3 regions of the Pseudomonas hygromyciniae genome follow, and region 1 is predicted to be linked to each of the others. Evidence: riboswitches for the same ligand, from Rfam matches in the RefSeq annotation. Region 1 holds a riboswitch; each other region holds the start of a gene.
The links. Region 1 has a riboswitch for cobalamin ahead of cobW (cobalamin biosynthesis protein CobW). Riboswitches for the same ligand answer to the same signal wherever they lie in the genome.

Region 1 (4,059 bases):
CGGTTCATAAAAAAAATATGAACAGATATTCGTCTGTTGCCGAAATATAAAAAAATATCTTCTGAGCATATATGTAACTGCACCGGTTCTAGGCGCGATAGTTGGGTGGTGTCGCGCGCAAACGGTTTGCTAGCGTCGCTTCAAGAACTAATAGCGACAAGATCGACATTTCGACCCTGCTGAGCAAAGCCGGAATCGACAAACTGACGTTCGTCCGCAAACTGTCTGGCAAAGCGGGTGAGACCTTTCTGGACTACAACCGCAGCAAAAATCAGTCGACATTGGCCATCGACCTGACGGGGAAGGGGTGTTTCGACTTTTTCGTCAGAAGTCATGGCCCGATCAATCCGCCCGATCTCATCACCAAGGCTGCGGGCGCACAGCACTACACCTGACGAATTGAGATCCAGGGCAGTGAGCAAGGCCGCTGGTCGCGCGCCTTGCCCGTTGTACATGCACTGCGCGATCCGTTCTCCAACCCTATCCTGTCTGGTTTTATGGGGTTGGTATTCCCCTGCAAGGGATGTTTGCAGTTTCGTCAGGCCTATCGATTGCTGGTGGGACAGGTGCCTGGCTGATCAGGTTTTATCCTTAGGATACAAATCTGATTCTAGGCTTGTTAGGCAGCCTGTTGATCAGGGAGTCAAGGTTGGCATGATCGAACCTTTGGTCTTGCAATCCTCGCCCATCCCAAGTGAAACCAACTCCGATATCCAACTCGTTAAGCAGGCGAGAACGGTTGAGAAGTTCCTTGGCAACTGCTGACGCGTGTGTAGAAAAGGTTCGAGTGGTAGGCAGCAGGCCGGCGGCTTCTTTCAATTCATTGAAGTTAACGTACTTGTCACCGGCCCCTGCTGCGTACTCATTAAAATGGTTCTTCACCTCTTGGAGTAGACGCTTGTTGCTGTAGGACGAAGGAGAGCGCACTTGAGATGATGCCCTCGGTGTCGCACGCGTTGTGCGATTGCTGCCGCTGGTGTCATCCGTCCATTGGTTCTGGGCAGTGTCGGTTTTAGCGGGGATTTGCTGGTTGCGGTTGTCGCCCAGCGTGAGGGGCGGGGTGTAGATGCTATTGGGTTGAAGTATTGAAAGTGTCATGACAGATCCTCGAATGTATTGCTGTATTGGGCGCTCACCGCAATTGCACTCCTGTAGCAGTGCCGACAGGGCTGCAACTGGACGAGCCGATAGGTGTGTGGCGCTCGCAACAAATCCGTTCCTCGTCGAGATGCGCAAAGTCATACAGAGTTTTAATCCAAGCTGGCGGGTAAATTATTGATCTCGGCTTGCCGACATTGACCCGCTCACTGGCACTGCGTAGCCTTGCGCCTTCGAGGTTCTTCGGCCCAGGTCGAAGCTAAGAAGGGAACGCGGTCGATGCCGCGGCTGCCCCCGCAACTGTAAAGGGTTCATCTGACTGCCACGCCACTGCCTGAACAGGCGGGAAGGCGCAGTCAGCGCCAGCCACAAGGCCGGCAAGCCCCAAGCCAGGAGACCTGCCTCGCAACCGATTTTCCAATTCAACCGGGCGGGGTGATCCGGTGACGAAATCTGCCGCTGCGCGCCGTCGCAGGGCCTATCGTCCCGTATGCCCGCCCCAAAGGGCATCCGATGAAAACACTGGCCAAACTCCCCGTCACTATCGTCACCGGCTTTCTGGGTTCGGGCAAAACCACCTTGCTGCGCCATATGCTGGACAACGCCCAGGGCCGCCGCATTGCCGTGATCGTCAACGAATTCGGCGAACTGGGCATCGATGGCGAGATCCTCAAGCAGTGCTCCATCGGTTGTACCGAGGAAGAAGCCAACGGTCGGGTCTATGAGCTGGCCAACGGCTGCCTGTGCTGCACCGTGCAGGAAGAGTTCTTCCCGGTGATGCGTGAACTGGTGGCGCGCCGTGGCGACTTGGACCATATCCTCATCGAAACCTCCGGCCTGGCCCTGCCCAAGCCTTTGGTGCAGGCCTTCCAGTGGCCGGAAATCCGCAGCGCCTGCACGGTAGACGCGGTGATCACCGTGGTCGACAGCCCGGCCGTGGCTGCCGGCACCTTTGCCGCGTTCCCGGACCAGGTCGACGCCCAGCGCAAGCTGGATCCCAACCTGGACCACGAATCGCCACTGCACGAGCTGTTTGCCGACCAACTGGCCAGCGCCGACCTGGTGATCCTCAACAAAACCGACCTGATCAGCGCCGAAGACCTGGCCCGTGTACGCCTGGAAGTGGCCGAAGAACTGCCGCCCGCGGTGAAAATCGTCGAAGCCAGCAGCGGCCGTCTGCCCCCTGGACGTGTTGATTGGCCTGGGCGCGGGTTCCGAGGAGCATATCGACGGGCGCCATAGCCATCACGATCACCACCACGAAGGTGAAGACGATCACGACCATGATGCGTTTGATTCCATCTCCATCGACCTGCCCCAGGCGGATGAAGCGCTGCTGCTCGACGCCCTGACCCAATTGGTGGTGCAGCACGGCATCCTGCGGGTCAAAGGCTTCGCCGCGATCCCCAACAAACCGATGCGCCTGCTGATCCAGGGCGTGGGTACGCGCTTCGACAAGCACTTTGACCGCGCCTGGGGGGCTGATGAAGCACGCATCACGCGCCTGGTGCTGATCGGCCAGGACCTGGACGCAGCGGGCCTCGAAGCGCAATTGCGCGCCGCCCTTAGCGTTTAACCCATGCATCTGCTCAGGACCCAGCCCGGTGGTTTCGTCTCCGATGACAACATCGCCGACCTTGGACAAACTCCCGCCGAGCTGGTGATCCTGTGCAGCGGTGATTCCAGCCTGGCGCTATTGGCCGAAGCGGCCCAGCAACTGCCCGACGACTATCCGAGCCTGCGCCTGGCCAACCCGATGCAGGTGCAGAACCACGCGTCGGTGGACCTGTATGTGGACGAAGTGCTGCGCCACGCCAAGGTCATCCTGATATCCCTGCATGGTGGCATTGGCTATTGGCGCTACGGTATCCAGCGCCTGGTGGAATTGGCCGAGCAGGGCGTGCAGTTGATCCTGGTGCCGGGGGATGACCGTCCCGATCCCGAACTCAGTGGCCTGAGCACCGTGGATGCGCCAGCGCGTGACCGCCTGTGGCACTTTTTGCGCCAGGGTGGACTGGGGAATGCACTGGATTTCTATCGCTGCCTGGCCAGCAGCTATCTGGAGCGCGATTACGCCTGGGGCGAGCCGCAAACCCTGCCGCGCACCGCGATTTATCATCCGCACAAGGCCAATGCGCGCCTGAATGACTGGCAGGCAGACTGGAACGCCGCATGGCCGGTGGCGGCGGTGCTGTTCTACCGCTCGCACTTGCAGGCGGCCAATACCGCTTTTATCGATGTGTTCTGCCAGCGCCTGCAGGCCGCGGGCCTCAACCCGCTGCCAATGGCGGTGGCCAGTTTGAAAGAGCCCGGCTGCCTGACGGTGGTCGAGGATCTGCTGGACGAGGTGGGGGCAGCGGTGATTCTCAACACCACCGGCTTTGCCCAATCCAGCCCCGAAGCGCCCCATCTGCGCCCGTTCCGCCGCAATATCCCGGTGATTCAGGCCATCTGCGCCCAGGACAACCAGCCCGGCTGGGAAGCCAGCGAGCAAGGCCTGGGCCCGCGCGACCTGGCCATGCACATCGCCTTGCCAGAACTGGACGGGCGGATCATCAGCCGCCCCATCAGCTTCAAGGACCTGGCTTGGCGCAGCGAGCGCAGTCAGTCGGATGTGGTGTGCTATCGCGCCGCGCCCGAGCGCATGGATTTCGTGGCCGAGCTGGCACGGCGCTGGGTCGAGCTGGCACGGGTGCCGAATGCTGATAAACGCATCGCCCTGATCCTCGCCAACTACCCGACCCGCGACGGGCGCATTGGCAACGGTGTGGGCCTGGATACCCCGGCCGCCGCCTTGAATATCCTGCGCGCTCTGCAAGCGGAGGGTTATCCGCTGCCATCCACCTTGCCAGACAGCGGCACGGCCTTGATCCACGAGCTGCTCGGCGGTGTGACCAACGATCTGGACAGCCTCGACCTGCGCCCCTGCCACCAAAGCCTGGGCCTGGACGATTACCAGGC
Region 2 (4,059 bases), 1.5 Mb from region 1:
CGGCGGTGGCAGCGCTACCTCGCAACTGCCGGCCAGGGCTTCGGCGGCCGCATCCAGGCGCAGGTCCAGGTCATTCAACTCGCTGGCCTGCACCAGGCCCAGGTGGCGGCTCGGCAGTTCGATCCCGGTTTCCCGGGACAGCGCGCCGTACCAGCGCAGGCCTTCGGTCAGGCTGCCTTCGAGCAATTGCGCGTGGCGCACGGTCCCGACGCGGTTGGCCAAGACCCCGGCGAACGGCAGGTCCGCCTGGTAACGCGCCAGCCCCAGCGCCAGGGCGCCAAAGGTCTGGGCCATGGCGGTGCCGTCGATCACCGCCAGTACCGGCACGCCAAAGTGGCGCGCCAGGTCGGCGCTGGAGGGGGGTGCCGTCGAAAAGGCCCATCACGCCCTCGATCAGGATCAGGTCCGCCTCCCCCGCTGCTTCCCACAGCAAACGGCGACTTTCCTGCTCGCCCACCATCCACATGTCCAATTGATAGACCGGCGCGCCGCTGGCGCGCTCATGGATCATCGGGTCAAGAAAGTCCGGGCCGCATTTGAACACCCGGACCTTGCGCCCTAGGTTGCGGTGCAAACGGGCCAGGGCGGCGGTGACGGTAGTCTTGCCCTGGCCTGACGCCGGCGCGGCGATCAGCACGGCAGGGCAATGGCGCGGCTGGTTCAAAGTTCGATGCCTTTCTGTGCCTTGATACCGGCCTGGAACGCGTGCTTGAGCATGCCCATTTCGGTGACGGTGTCGGCCATTTCAATCAGCTCTGGCTTGGCGCCGCGACCGGTGACCAGCACGTGCTGCATCGGTGGCCGGGCTTGCAGGTCGCTCAACACCTGGTCCAGGTCGAGATAACCGTGCTTGAGCGCAATGTTCAGCTCATCCAGCACCACCAGGCCGATGGACGGATCCTGCAACATTTCCCGGGAGACTTTCCAGGCCGCTTCGGCGGCGGCGATATCGCGCTGGCGGTCCTGGGTTTCCCAGGTAAAGCCCTCGCCCATCACGTGGAACCGTACCTGTTCGGGGAAGCGGCGGAAGAACAACTCTTCACCGGTACTGTTGCGCCCCTTGATGAACTGCACCACGCCACATTGCATACCGTGGCCCATGGCGCGGGCGAGCATGCCGAAGGCCGAGCTGCTTTTGCCTTTGCCATTGCCGGTCAATACCAGCAGCAAACCGCATTCATTCGGTGAATTGGCAATGCGCTCGTCAATCACCGCTTTTTTGCGCAGCATGCGCGCCAGGTGGCGTTCGTCACGATCAGGGGAATCAGTCATGGCAGCTCTCCGTTGGGGCTGGACAAAAACGGCGGGCAGGAAAAGACAATCTCTATGAAGCCAAGCATCGCCCACCGTGATGCTGTTGGATGAATCAGGCCGGTCTCCGGGCTCATGAGTGGCGCCCTGTTGACCAGGGCGGGCCGACGATGCGCCTTCCCATATCGCACGCGATACAGTGGCAAAAGCAGCGTCTTGACTCATTTACCGTTGCGGGGGCAGCGCCGGGATCGTGGCCGCACTGTAGAAAAGTGCGCGCACTCACCGGCTTCCCTGTTTCACTCGGTCGACGCGTACGTCACAGAGCACCTGAAACAAGCGGCGAAGGTTAGTGGGTTGGGGGTACAGCGTCAATTAAAGCCGGCCACGCACTTGAACCATCGCCACGCACCGTACCTCTATGACTACAGGCATTGAGGAGAAAAACATGCACAAGACCCGACTCGCCGTACTGATCATGGCCGCAGGCGCACTCGCCGCCTGCGGGGAAAGCTCAACCTTGCAGGTCTCCGACGGCACCGGGCCCTCGCCCAAGTTGCCGGAACCGAACAAAACCCTGATCCCCACCGTCAACATCGCCCCCGCCATTGGCTGGCCCGATGGCGCCAAGCCCCAGGCCGCCGCCGGTACCCAGGTCGGCGCCTTCGCCGAAGGCCTGGACCACCCGCGCTGGCTGTATGTATTGCCCAATGGCGACGTGCTGGTGGCCGAGACCAACGCGCCGCCCAAGCCGGATGACTCCAAGGGCATTCGCGGCTGGGTCATGGAAAAGGTCATGGGCCGCGCCGGCGCAGGTGTGCCCAGCCCGAACCGCATCACCCTGTTGCGCGATGCCGACCATGATGGCGTGGCGGAAACCCGTACGGTCTTCCTGGAGAACCTCAACTCGCCGTTTGGCATGACCCTGGTGGGCAACGATCTGTATGTGGCCGATTCGGACAAGCTGCTGCGCTTCCCCTATCAACCGGGGGAAACCGCGATCAAGGCGCCAGGCACCAAGGTCATCGACCTGCCGGGCGGCCCGCTGAACCACCACTGGACGAAAAACGTGGTGGCCAGCAAGGATGGCAGCAAGTTGTATGTGAGCGTGGGCTCTAACAGCAACGTCGGCGAAAACGGCTTGGAAGCCGAACAGGGCCGCGCTGCGATCTGGGAAGTCGATCGGGCCAGCGGCAAACAGCGGATTTTTGCCTCCGGGCTGCGCAATCCCAATGGCATGGCCTGGGAGCCGCAAAGCGGCAAGCTGTGGACGGCGGTCAACGAGCGCGATGAAATCGGCAGCGATCTGGTGCCGGACTACATCACCTCGGTCAAGGATGGCGGCTTCTATGGCTGGCCGTTCAGTTACTACGGCCAACATGTGGATGTACGGGTCACGCCGCAGGACCCGGACCTGGTAGCCAAGGCCATTGCGCCAGACTACGCCGTCGGGCCACACACTGCGTCCCTAGGACTGACCTTCGCTGAAGGTAATACGCTGCCGGCACAATTTAGCCATGGCGCGTTTATCGGCCAGCATGGTTCGTGGAATCGCAAGCCGCACAGTGGCTACAAGGTGATCTTTGTGCCATTTGAGGGGGGCAAGCCGAAGGGGCAACCGGTGGATGTGCTGACCGGCTTTCTCAACAGTGATGAGAAAGCCATGGGCCGGCCGGTGGGTGTGGTGATCGATCAGCAGGGCGGGTTGTTGGTGGCGGATGATGTGGGGGAATAAGGTGTGGCGGGTGTCGGCTGCTAAATAGCAGGACTCGACAACACCACAAAACCAATGTGGGAGCGGGCTTGCTCGCGAAAGCGGTGGATCAGTCAGTACATCTGTTACTGATTCACCGCTTTCGCGAGCAAGCCCGCTCCCACATTTTTGATCGGTGCAGGTCTTAAGGGTTACGCGCCAGATGCTCGGCCGGCAACACGCGCTTGGCGCTCAGGTAGGCATTCTGCCAATAGGCCTTGGACAGGGTATCAAGCTTCACCGTACCGCCGGTTTGTGGCGCATGGACGAAGCGCCCTTCACCCACATAGATCCCGGCATGGCTAACCTGGGAGCCACCGCCCGTGGCGAAAAACAGCAGGTCGCCGGTTTGCAGCGCATCTTCACGCACGTCCTGGGCACGCATCACGATCAACTCGCGGGTGGTGCGCGGCAGCGAGATGCCAGCGGCATCGCGGTAGACAAAACCAATCAGGCCGCTGCAATCAAACCCCGAGTCCGGCGTGTTGCCGCCCCAGCGGTAAGGCGTGCCGACCAGGCCCAAGGCGCGAAACAGCACATCTTCGGCAACCGGCGAAAAGTTCTGGGTGGTGTAGTTGAATACCGGCTTGGGCTTGACGGCCACAGGCGCAGGTGAAGGACGGCTGGCGCAGGCACTGAGCAGCGCGGCGCAAACAAGAAGAATTAGGCGGGCCGAGGTCGACATGGGCAGAACAATCCTGATCTGGATGCGGCTTTCGCTGCCGAACGCTGAAAACTAGACCGCGCAAGCAAGCTCGCGCGGTCTGGTTCGCAACAATATCTCAGGATTCTAGCGCTTACGCGTCAAACTTCAAGTATCACTTTAAGTTTACTTGCGGGCGGTAACGCTAGTGGGGGCCATCGCCAGTGCGCGCTTGGCTTCGATGAAGGTCTTGCTCCAGTAGCTGTCGCCCAACTTATCAACCCGTACCCCACCGCTACGGCGGCTGCTGGAGTGGATGAACTGGTCATCGCCCAAGTAAATACCGGCGTGGCTGACACGCCCACGGCCATTGGTACTGAAGAAAAGCAGATCACCGGGCTTGAGGTTGTTT
Region 3 (4,059 bases), 880 kb from region 1:
ACGCGACTCGGTCAGGTTGCGGGTCATGTCCGCCTGCAGGCTCCACTGCTCGTTGAGCGCCCACTTGGCATCGGCTTCGAAGCCGCGCACCTGGATCTGGCCCTGGCCGTTGACCCACTGGATAGCGTCCAGGGTAATCAAGTCGGTGATCTTGCGCTTGAACAGGGTCACGCTGGCGCTGAACTCGCGGTCGGCCAGCAGGCCCTTGTAGTCCAGGCCCAGCTCGGCGTTGCGGCTTTTCTCCGGCTTGAGGTTGCGGTTGCCGAGCTCGTCGCCGGGTTCGTTGACGAACAGTTGCTCGGCATTGGGCAGCTTGTAGGCCGTACCGTACTGGCCGCGCAGGGCCCAGTTGGCGTTGAGGTCGTAGAGCGAGGTGAGCATGCCGACTGTGGCGCTGTCGCCGCCGCTCATGGTTTCGTGGCGCACGCCAAGGCTCGGGTGCCAGTCGGGCAGGGCGTCGATCTGCGGGCGCAACTGGGTGTACAAGGCGTGGGCTTCGGCCTTGTTGTTATCGATGACCAGCACGTCGTCCTGGCCCTTGAACCACTGGTTGTCGGAACCGAACACCAGCACATGGCCGCCCGCAAGCTCGGCCTTGCCTTCGGCCTGCACGCCCCAGTCGGTAAAGCCCCAGTAGTCGTTGTGATTGCGCACCACGGTGCCGCCGTTGGCGGTGTTGTTGATCCGTGAGTAGCGGGTATCCCAGTCGTTGATATGGCCCTTGACGAAGTAGCTCAGCCGCTCGTTGATGCTCTGTTCGAAGGTCGCCGTGGCAATTTGCTGCACGCGGTCGTTGGTGGTCTTGCGGTTGTGGGTGGCGCGGGCGAAGTCCAGGTTGGCGTCGGTGTACTGGTAAAACAGCTCCAGGCGCGAGTCATCGCCCAAGGACTGGATGGCCTTGGCGCCGAGTGTGGTGACTTCGTAGGAGCGTTTCTTGTCAGTGACGTTGCTCATGTCGCGGTTGCGAAACGGCTGGTAGCCCTCGGACACGTTATGGCTGACATAGGCCAGCAAGCCCAGGTCGCCCAGGCCATTGCTGAAAATTCGCTCGGCCCGGGCGTCGCCGGTGGTACCGCCAAAGGTATCGACGCCCAGGTTGGTTTCGCCGGATACGTCGCGCGTCTGCGGGCTGCGGGTGACGATGTTGATGACCCCCGCCACGGCCTGGGTGCCGAACAGCAGGCTCTGGCCGCCCTTGAGCACTTCGATGCGTTCCACGGCGTTGGCCGGCAAGGTATCCAGGTACAGGCCACCGTACAGGCGGTTGTTCAGGCGTACGCCGTCGAGCAGGATCAGGGTGTCGTCATTGCGCCCGCCCAACAGGGAATAGGTGCCGTAGTCGAACGGGCCGTTTTTCGGGGCCACGTAGAAACCGGGGATGAACATCTGCATCGCCCGCGTGATATCGGCACTGGGGCCGGCGCGTTCGATCTGTTCGCGGGTGACGATCTCGACTTTGCTGCCGTATTGGGCCATGTCGGCGACGGTGGTGGATTCCACCGACGGCGCGGAAACGGTCTGTGCCTTGAGTTCCAGGGCGCTATTGTCAGCGAGTAGCAGGGGACTGAACAGACAACCCAACAGCAAGGTTGGGCCAGAAGTGACGCCGCGTTGAAAAATCATAGTCTTCTCGAAAAGTATCTTCGCAGAAGCACGCAGGAGAAGGTATCGAGCACACGCCAATACCGGCCCATGCCCGCCCACCGCAGGATTTTGCCAAACAGAAATTCCAGGCCGGTCTCCGGGCTCTCGCGTATCGAACCCTTCACCTTCCCATGGCGTTCTAGCCACAGTGGTGTGTCGAAGGGGTCACGCGAATACCGTTGCGGGGGCAGCACCGGACTTGCTCGATCGAGCGTACCGGTTTCCCGTTTCACCCCATGCACGGCGGCATGAGGCACCTGAAACAGGGCGGCATCTGAACATTCCAGCAACCGTTGGTCAACTTCTCTAGTGGTCGAACCGGTGGGTCTGGATCGTTGTAATATGTTTGCTTCGCTTGATCACCAGAGCCGCACGTCCATGCAGAGCACCCGATTGACGCTGATTTGCCATGGTGCGACACGTGCGCAAAAGCGTGGGCATTTCGCCCTTGATGAAGCCTTGGAAACGCCGCCGTCGCCCTTGAGTCTGGCCGCACGTTTCAAAAAAGCGCCACGCCTGTTGTGCGGGCCTGAGACCAGGACCCGGCAAACGGCGACGCTGTTCGGTGAGCACGCGACGATTGATGACGGGTTGCGCGATATGGATGTCGGTCATTGGCGCGGCCTGGATATCAATGACATCGACCGCGACGAACTGACGACCTGGCTCACCGACAGCGCCAGCGCGCCTCATTGTGGCGAGTCAGTGCTGCAGTTGTGCGAGCGCGTCAGCCAGTGGCTGGAAAACCTCACAGCGCAGCCCGGCCATGTGCTGGCGGTGACGCACCCATCGGTGATTCGTGCCGCTTTGCTTCATGTCATGCAAGCACCCATCGCTATGTTTTACCTGATTGATGTGGAGCCGCTGTCGTCCACCGAACTGCACTTCAACAACGTCTGGCGTCTGCGCCTGGAAACGCACAAGACCTGATCGGCGCGAACATGGCAAAATCCCGGCCCCGCACAGAGAACACCCCCATGAAAAAAATCCTGATCATCGGCATTGGCGCCGGCAACCCCGACTACATCACGATGCAGGCGGTGAAAGCGCTTAACCGCACCGACGTGTTTTTCCTGATGGACAAGGGCCAGAGCAAGGACAAGCTGATCGACCTGCGCCGGGAAATCTGCCAGACCTATATCGACGCCGGGCATGCCTACCGCTTTGTCGAAGCCGACTGCCCCGAGCGTGTGCGCGGCGAGATCGACTACACCACGGCGGTGCAGGATCTGAACCGCGACAAGCAGCAGACGTTCGAGCGGATGATCAACGAACACATGGCCGACGGTGAAGTGGGCGCTTTCCTGGCTTGGGGCGATCCGGCGTTGTACGACAGCACGATCCGTATCCTGCAGGCGATCCTGGCCAGTGGCAGCTGCGTGTTTGAGTTCGAGGTCATCCCCGGGATCACCAGCGTCCAGGTTCTGGCGGCCCAGCATAAGGTGCCATTGAACCGCATCGGCCGCTCCATCGAGATCACCACCGGGCGCCGGCTGGCGGCGGGGCAGGCCAGTGATGCCGATACGCTGGTGGTGATGCTGGATGCCGAGGACTCTTACCGGAGCGCGGATCAGCAGATGGACATCTACTGGGGCGCTTACCTGGGTACGCCGGATGAAATCCTGATCAGCGGCAAGGTGGCCGAAGTGGCCGGGGAAATCGAGCGCGTGCGCAAGGCGGCGCGCGAGGCCAATGGCTGGATCATGGATACTTACCTGCTGCGCAAGCCTTAGGCGTTCTGGCTGTTGGAATGCAATCAAAAAAATGTGGGAGCGGGCTTGCTCGCGAAAGCGGCGGATCAGTCAGTCGATGTATTGACTGACACACCGCTTTCGCGAGCAAGCCCGCTCCCACATTGGATGTTTGTTGTTTGACCTGGCGGGGTTATTTGCCGCTGGTGATCTGCCTTACCAGCAACTCATGCCCCTTCACATCGTCCGCCCGGGAAATGGCCTGGATCACCAGCAACCGGTTGCCAGAGCCGGCGAGGAAGGTCGAGTTCAAGGTCTTGCCGCCGCCCATTTTGGCGGTGCCATCGACCTGGCGCAGGCCCACGCCCTTGATCAGCAGTTTCTTCTGCGCCAGTTTTTTGTAGTCCGGCAGGCTGGTGCCTACGTCCTTTAGGAAACCTTCAACCGCGCTATCAAGAAACTGCGGTTCGTTGTCCTGCAGGTCGATGCCGTCATTGCGCAAGGTCTGGGCCACCACCACCACGCTTTTTGTCGCCTGGTTGATATACATCGTGCCGTTGGCGCCAGCGGTGCCCTGGGCTTGTGCGCCTGGGGGCAAGGCGTCGGCGACATAGCCTTTGGGCAGGGTGAACGTGAACTTGCCGTCCAGGGTCGAGACGATCTGGAAGTCATCCGGCGGCGCTGCGGCCGGCTTGGCGGCCGCGAACAGCGGGCTGGCGCCCAG

Region 2: linked by a shared signal. The riboswitch ahead of cobO (cob(I)yrinic acid a,c-diamide adenosyltransferase) and the one ahead of cobW (cobalamin biosynthesis protein CobW) in region 1 are both predicted to bind cobalamin.
Region 3: linked by a shared signal. The riboswitch ahead of JTY93_RS10035 (TonB-dependent receptor plug domain-containing protein) and the one ahead of cobW (cobalamin biosynthesis protein CobW) in region 1 are both predicted to bind cobalamin.

The regions. Positions count from the first base shown of each region.
Region 1 covers NZ_CP070506.1:3,168,942-3,173,000, reverse strand. Annotated here, with positions in the region: gene JTY93_RS13850 (M10 family metallopeptidase C-terminal domain-containing protein) at 102-395, shown strand; gene JTY93_RS13845 (hypothetical protein) at 592-1,098, opposite strand; cobalamin riboswitch at 1,318-1,518, shown strand; partial or broken gene cobW (cobalamin biosynthesis protein CobW) at 1,612-2,674, shown strand; partial or broken gene cobN (cobaltochelatase subunit CobN) at 2,678-4,059, shown strand, end outside.
Region 2 covers NZ_CP070506.1:1,657,172-1,661,230, reverse strand. Annotated here, with positions in the region: partial or broken gene JTY93_RS07295 (cobyrinic acid a,c-diamide synthase CobB) at 1-664, opposite strand, end outside; gene cobO (cob(I)yrinic acid a,c-diamide adenosyltransferase) at 661-1,272, opposite strand; cobalamin riboswitch at 1,353-1,600, opposite strand; partial or broken gene JTY93_RS07285 (PQQ-dependent sugar dehydrogenase) at 1,700-3,014, shown strand; gene JTY93_RS07280 (C40 family peptidase) at 3,150-3,689, opposite strand; gene JTY93_RS07275 (C40 family peptidase) at 3,834-4,059, opposite strand, start outside.
Region 3 covers NZ_CP070506.1:2,293,202-2,297,260, forward strand. Annotated here, with positions in the region: gene JTY93_RS10035 (TonB-dependent receptor plug domain-containing protein) at 1-1,623, opposite strand, end outside; cobalamin riboswitch at 1,716-1,920, opposite strand; gene JTY93_RS10040 (histidine phosphatase family protein) at 2,023-2,574, shown strand; gene cobF (precorrin-6A synthase (deacetylating)) at 2,622-3,377, shown strand; gene JTY93_RS10050 (DcrB/PsbP domain-containing protein) at 3,529-4,059, opposite strand, start outside.